2 regions of the Roseateles sp. P1_C6 genome follow, and region 1 is predicted to be linked to the other one. Evidence: predicted binding sites of a transcription regulator. Region 1 holds the regulator's gene; the other holds the start of a gene.
What was found. The regulator LexA, encoded in region 1, represses DNA repair genes until DNA is damaged. The targets are predictions, from matches to a motif close to ACTGTATNNNNATACAGT.

Region 1 (3,405 bases):
CAACCGCATCGTCAAGATCGACATCGCCACCGGCATCGTCAGCCAGTTCGCCTTCGACAACCAGATCAACGGCAAGGCCTACAACAGCAGCGAACTGCTGGCGCTGAACGACCACGAACTCGTCGTGCTGGAGCGTGACGGCAAGGGCCTGGGCGACGGCTCCCCGGGCTCCAAGGCCGCCGTCAAGCAGCTCGTCAAGATCGACCTGACCGGCGCCGCCGACGTCAGCGCCATCACCGACCTGCGCACGCAGCCTGCGGCCGCCATCGTCGGCACGCGCTTCCTTGACATCAGGGCCGCGCTGAACGCCGCCGGCATCCCCGACGCGCAGATCCCGTCCAAGCTCGAGGGCATTGCCTTCGGCGAGGACGTGGTCGTCAACGGCAAGTCGATGCACACGCTCTACCTGTCCAACGACAACGACTTCCTGAGCAGCGCCGTTCCCAACGGCGGCTCGACGGCCCTGACGTATGGCAACCAGTTCTACGTCTTCGCCTTCGAGGGCAACCTCGTGCAGCAAGGCATCACGGCCGCGGTGCCGGAGCCGAGCAGCTATGCGATGCTGGCCGCCGGCCTGGGCGCCATCGGCTGGATGGCACGCCGTCGCCGCAAGGCCTAAGCCGCCAGCAGCGCCAGGATCAGCTCGATCCTGGCCTTCACGGGGCTCAAGGGCCCGGCGCTGGGCAGCAGGCCGGGCAGGTCCATCACCGGTCCGGCGTCGCAGCGGGTGCTGCGCAGCAGCTTCACGCCGCGGGCTTCGGCCTCCCGCAAGGCGGCATCCAGCGCCTCGCTCAACGTGCCGTTGCCAGTGCCGGCCGCGACGATGCCGTCCACCCCGGCGTCCACCAGCGCCCGCACGACCCGACCGTCCGCACCCGCGTGGTTCAGCACGATGTCGACACGTGGCCATTGCGGCGCAGGCCTGGCGATGCGGGACAGGCCCAGCGCCTCAGCCGTCGGCCAGCGGCCCACGCGCCTGACGACGCCCTCCTCCACACGCGCCACCAACGCGCCGTCCGTCGATTCGAAGGCGTCGACGCGGTAGCTGTGCGTCTTGCGCACCTGCACGGCGTCATGCACGCGGCCCGCAAACGCCACCACGACGCCCGCTGCGCCCGGCGCCGCCGCGACCTGCACCGCGTCGAACAGGTTCTGCGGCCCGTCCGGTGCCAGTGCCGTCGCCGGCCGCATCGCCGCGGTCAGTACGACGGGCTTGGCCGGCGCCAGCACGCGGTGCAGGAAATAAGCCGTTTCCTCCAGCGTGTCCGTGCCATGCGTGATGACGATGCCGTTCACTTCGGCGCGGTCGAGCTGCGCTTGCACCTCGGCGGCCAGCCGCTGCCAGCTGGAGAAATCCATGTCCTTGCTGTCGAGTTGGGCGACCTGGCGGGCCTCCAACCGGCATGATTTCAAGGCTGGCACGGCCGCCAGCAAGTCCTCCACGCGCAGTTGCGCCGCGGTGTAGCCGACGCCATCGCTCGCGTCACGCGCCGTGCCGGCGATCGTGCCGCCGGTGCCCAGAATGACGATCAGATCGCTCGGGGTTTGCAATTTCGAATTCCTGGATGAAAATACAGATACTGGATAGATTTCCAGCCTGTTTGAACCCCGCACCCGACGACAAAGGCCGCCCGTGCAAGACCGACCCAAGCTTACCGCCCGCCAGCAGCAGATCTTCGACCTGGTCCGCCATGCGATCGAAAGCACCGGCTCGCCGCCGACGCGCGCCGAAATCGCCGCCGAACTGGGTTTCAAGTCCGCCAACGCGGCCGAGGAGCACCTGCAGGCGCTGGCCCGCAAAGGCATGCTGGAGCTGGTAGGTGGCACCTCGCGCGGCATCCGGCTCAAGTCCGACGCGCTGAATGCCGTCAACCGCGCCCGTCAGGTTATGCTGCCGCTGGCCGGCCTGGCCCAGCTGACGCTGCCGCTGATCGGCCGCGTCGCCGCTGGCGCACCCATCCTGGCGCAAGAGCATGTCGAGCAGACCTACACGGTCGAGCCCAGCCTGTTCGCCAGAAAGCCCGATTACCTGCTCAAGGTCAAGGGCATGAGCATGAAGGACATCGGCATCATGGACGGCGATTTTCTGGCCGTTCAGTCGGCCAAAGAAGCTCGCAACGGCCAGATCGTCGTCGCCCGCGTGGGTGATGAAGTGACCGTGAAGCGGTTCAAACGCGGTGCTGACGGTATCCAGTTGCTGCCGGAAAACCCGGATTTCGAGCCCATTCTCGTGAACGAGAGCAGCGAGCATTTCAGTATCGAAGGCCTGGCCGTCGGACTGATTCGGGGGCAAGGTTTCATCTGACCCACACCGAAAATGAAAAAGCCCGGTCCGTTTGGACCGGGCTTTTGTTTTGGTTGGTGGAGCCGGGGGGAATTGAACCCCCGTCCGTCAGCCATCACCGGGCAGATCTACATGCTTAGCCGGCTGATTTGAATCTCACGGTCAACTCGCGCAGTGGCACGCTAGCTTTCCCGCCAGTCACTTAATCTCACAACACGCTGAGTGACCCAGCGCATCGCCAGCCGATGTGAGTGACTTCTCAGCCTTGTCCCTTGCGGAACTCAGCCCGGCCCATCGGCCTGCCGTTGAGAAGCTCAACCGCAATTAAGCGGCGAGTGCGAACGTAGAGTCGTTTGCAGTTACTTTGTTTCCAGTGGTTTTACGAGCGAACTGGTGCTCGGCATGCCCTACTCCGGATCCGCACCCACGTCGAAACCAGGTCGGCCCCAGGAGGCGTAGTTTAGGCCAGTCCCAGCGCTTTCAAGAGCTCACCCGGTGCAGCCAGCTCAAGATCGGCACCCCAGCGTGCGTGTTGAGCCTCTGGACCCATGTAGCCCCAGGCCGCGACAGCGGTCGCCATGCCGGCCGCGCGGCCGGCCAGGATGTCGCGCTCGTCGTCGCCGACATACAGGCAGGCTTGCGGCGCCACACCCAGCCGGCGCGCAGCCTCCAGCAATGGCGCGGGATGCGGTTTGGTGTGGCCCGTCGTGTCGCCGCCGACGATGGTCGCGGCCCCCAGCCGCAATGCGGCCGCCAGCGGCAGCGCAAATCGTTCGGCCTTGTTCGTGACGATGCCCCAGGTAAGGCCGCCCGCGGCCAGACCTGCCAGCTCGCCCTCCACACCGGCGAAGGGCCGCGTGCAGTCGTACATCAGGCCTTCGTAGCGGTCCAGAAATTCGTGTTTGAGTTCGTCATAGCCCGCCTGCCCCGGCGCTACGCCGAAGGCTTGGCCCAGCATGCCGCGTGCACCCGAGCCGCCATGCGGCCGGTACTGCGCCAACGGCAGCGGTTTCAGCCCACGTTCACCACGCATGGCATTGGCGGCGCGCGCCAGGTCCTCGGCGCTGTCGATCAATGTGCCGTCGAGGTCAAACAGGACCGCACGCAAGTGCGACCAACGC
Region 2 (3,405 bases), on a different contig from region 1:
GCCGGCTGGCGTGTACAGCAGCGCGTTGTCGACCAGGTTGCGGATCAGCTCGCCCAGCAGCATGGGCTGGCCATGCACGCGCAGCCGGCTGTCGTCGGGCACGACGCCGTCGTAGCCCAGGTCGATGCGCCGCTCCAGCGCGCGCGGCACGAAGTCCCGCACCGTGTCGATGGCGATCCCGGCCAGGTCCACGGGCTCGCGCCGCAGCGCCTGCTCGGCATCCTCGGCGCGCGCCATCGCCAGCAGCTGGTTGACCATGTGCGCCGCACGCTCGCTGGCGCGGGCGATCTGCGCGAGCGAGCGCTTCAGTTCCTCGGGCGACGCACGCCCCGCATCGATCTCACGCTGGATCAGTTCGGCCTGGGTGCGCAGGCCGGCCAGCGGCGTCTTCAGCTGGTGGGCGGCATCGGCCAGGAAATGCTTCTGCCGGCTCATCGACGAGTCCAGCCGCGCCAGCAGGTCGTTGATGGCCTGCACCAGCGGCGCCACCTCGTCGGGCACGCGCTGCTCGTCGATGGGTGACAGGTCCGAGCTTTCCCGCGAGCGGATGCGCCGCTGTAACTCGTTCAGCGGCGAGATGCCGCGCGCCAGTGCCAGCCAGACCAGCAGCACCGCCAGCGGCAGGATGACGAACTGCGGCAGGATGACGCCCTTGATGATCTCGTTCGTCAGCCGGGCGCGCTTGCCCAGCGTCTCGGCGACCTGTACGAGCATGGTCTTCGTCGACCCCGCCTGGCCCTCGGGCGAGATCCACAGATAGGCCACGCGCACGGCCTCGGCGCCCACCTCGTCGTCACGGAAATGCAGCTCCCAGGGCACGACGGGTGCGTCCTCGGTGGGCACGGGCAGCGTCGCGTCGCCGCTGAGCAGTTCGCCACGCTGGCCCAGCACCTGATAGAAGACCGTGTCGGAGGCATCCGCCCGCAACAGCGCCGCAGCCTCGGGCGCCAGCGCATAACGGTCCCGTCCCTTGGCAGGTGCCGACTCCGCCGCCACCTGCAGCCCCAGGCTGCGCGCCATCTCGCCCAGTTCACGGTCATAGGGCCGGCTGGCGATGCCCTGCGCCACCAGCCAGGTCAGCGCGACGCTGATCGGCCAGATCAGCAGCAGCGGCGCGAGCATCCAGTCGAGGATCTCGCCGAACAGCGAGCCCTGCTGCGGGCTGGCGCCGTCCTTGGTCGGCATTTACGCGGGCCGCGGCGCCGGGCCGCTCCCAAGCGAGGCCCGCCCCTCCCGGACGGTCGACCGCACCCGGCCGGCGGGGAGCCTCATGACGCGATCTTTTCCAGGCAGTAGCCGAGGCCGCGCACCGTCGCGATGCGGATCGGCCCCTGCTCGATCTTCTTGCGCAGCCGATGGATGTAGACCTCGATCGCGTTGTTCGACACCTCTTCACCCCACTCGCACAGTCGCTCGACGAGCTGGTCCTTGCTGACCAGCCGCCCGGCGCGCTGCAGCAGCACCTCCAGCAGCGACAGCTCGCGCGCCGACAGCTCCAGCATCTGCTCGTTGATGTAGGCCACGCGGCCGGTGGCGTCAAAGGTCAGCGGCCCATGCTTGATGACGCTGCTGGCCGTGCCCAGCCCGCGCCGGGTCAGCGCGCGCACCCGCGCCTCCAGCTCCTGCAGCGAGAACGGCTTGGCCATGTAGTCATCCGCGCCCAGATCCAGCCCCTTGACGCGCTGCTCCACGCTGTCCGCGGCCGTCAAGATCAACACCGGCATCGTCGAGCCGCGCGCGCGCAGCTTGCGCAACACCTCCAACCCGTGCAGGCGGGGCAGGCCCAGGTCCAGGATGACCAGGTCGAACTCATGCGTGGCCAGCGCCGAGTCGGCCTCGGTGCCCGAGCTGACGCGGTCCACGGCGTAGCCCGATGCGCGCAGCGCGCGCAACAGGCCATCGGCCAGCACTTGGTCGTCTTCCGCAATCAGGATGCGCATGGTCTTGTCTCCTGCGTCGATGTTAGGGGTTGCGCAGATGGCTCACGCCTTGAGCCACCTTCTGCCTAGGATGCTCCTCAATCCTGTGTCCGCTGACTGCCGCGGATCGGGGGACAAACTACTGTACAAACTTACAGCTTGCCCCATAATTCAGCCATTCCCACGGAGATTCGCATGGACGCCCCCGTCAAAGCCCTCAACACCGAAAAAGCCAAGGCCCTGCAGGCCGCCCTCGCCCAGATCGAAAAGCAGTTCGGCAAGGGCTCCATCATGCGTCTGGGTGAAGGCGAGGTCATCGAAGACATCCAGGTCGTGTCCACCGGCTCGCTGGGCCTGGACATCGCGCTGGGCGTCGGTGGCCTGCCGCGCGGCCGCGTCGTCGAGATCTACGGCCCGGAGTCCTCCGGCAAGACCACGCTGACGCTGCAAGTCATCGCCGAGATGCAAAAGCTCGCCGGCACCTGCGCCTTCATCGACGCGGAGCACGCGCTGGACATCCAGTACGCCCAGAAGCTCGGCGTCAACCTGCAGGACTTGCTGATCAGCCAGCCCGACACCGGCGAGCAGGCCCTGGAGATCGTCGACGCGCTGGTGCGCTCCGGCTCGGTGGACCTGATCGTCATCGACTCGGTCGCGGCGCTGACGCCCAAGGCGGAACTCGAAGGCGAGATGGGCGACAGCCTGCCCGGCCTGCAGGCCCGCCTGATGAGCCAGGCGCTGCGCAAGCTGACCGCCACGATCAAGAAGACCAACTGCATGGTCATCTTCATCAACCAGATCCGCATGAAGATCGGCGTCATGTTCGGCTCGCCCGAGACGACCACCGGCGGCAATGCGCTGAAGTTCTACGCCTCCGTGCGCCTGGACATCCGCCGCATCGGCTCCATCAAGAAGGGCGAGGAAGTCATCGGCTCCGAGACCAAGGTCAAGGTCGTCAAGAACAAGGTCAGCCCGCCGTTCAAGACCGCCGAGTTCGACATCCTCTACGGCGAGGGCATCAGCCGCGAGGGCGAGATCGTCGACATGGGCGTCGTCGCCAAGATCGTCGAGAAGTCCGGTTCCTGGTACGCCTACCAGGGCGAGAAGATCGGCCAGGGCAAGGACAACGCGCGCGAGTTCCTGCGCGAGAACGTCGACGTGGCCCGCGAGATCGAGAACAAGATCCGCGAATCGCTGGGTGTGGCCCTGCTGACCACGGCAGCACCGGAATAAGCCCGGGCGGCCGACTGTCGTGGCGCGTGCGCCCCTGTCGCTGAAGGCCAGGGCCATCGGCTTGCTGGCCCAGCGCGAGCAGAGCCGCGCCGAGCTGAGGCGCAAGCTGCTGCGCATCGAGCAGCAGCAACGCGCTCGGCTGGCCGCACAAGCTGATGGAGAAGACGGCGATCCGCCCGACGAGGACGGCTCCGAGGCAGGCGAGAGCGTCGTCGACGCCTTGCTCGACGCCCTGGCCGCGGACGGGTACCTC

Region 2: the regulator LexA is predicted to act here: its motif matches at 2,061-2,078, upstream of recA (recombinase RecA).

The regions. Positions count from the first base shown of each region.
Region 1 covers NZ_JBFUAK010000009.1:184,504-187,908, reverse strand. The annotation lists partial or broken gene AC1D29_RS20515 (esterase-like activity of phytase family protein) at 1-415, shown strand, start outside; partial or broken gene AC1D29_RS20510 (PEP-CTERM sorting domain-containing protein) at 524-619, shown strand; gene AC1D29_RS20505 (asparaginase) at 616-1,551, opposite strand; gene lexA (transcriptional repressor LexA) at 1,634-2,305, shown strand; RNA gene ssrA (transfer-messenger RNA) at 2,360-2,732, opposite strand; gene AC1D29_RS20490 (HAD-IA family hydrolase) at 2,745-3,405, opposite strand, start outside.
Region 2 covers NZ_JBFUAK010000006.1:93,055-96,459, reverse strand. The annotation lists gene AC1D29_RS14470 (sensor histidine kinase) at 1-1,185, opposite strand, end outside; gene AC1D29_RS14465 (response regulator) at 1,269-1,940, opposite strand; gene recA (recombinase RecA) at 2,115-3,152, shown strand; gene AC1D29_RS14455 (regulatory protein RecX) at 3,172-3,405, shown strand, end outside.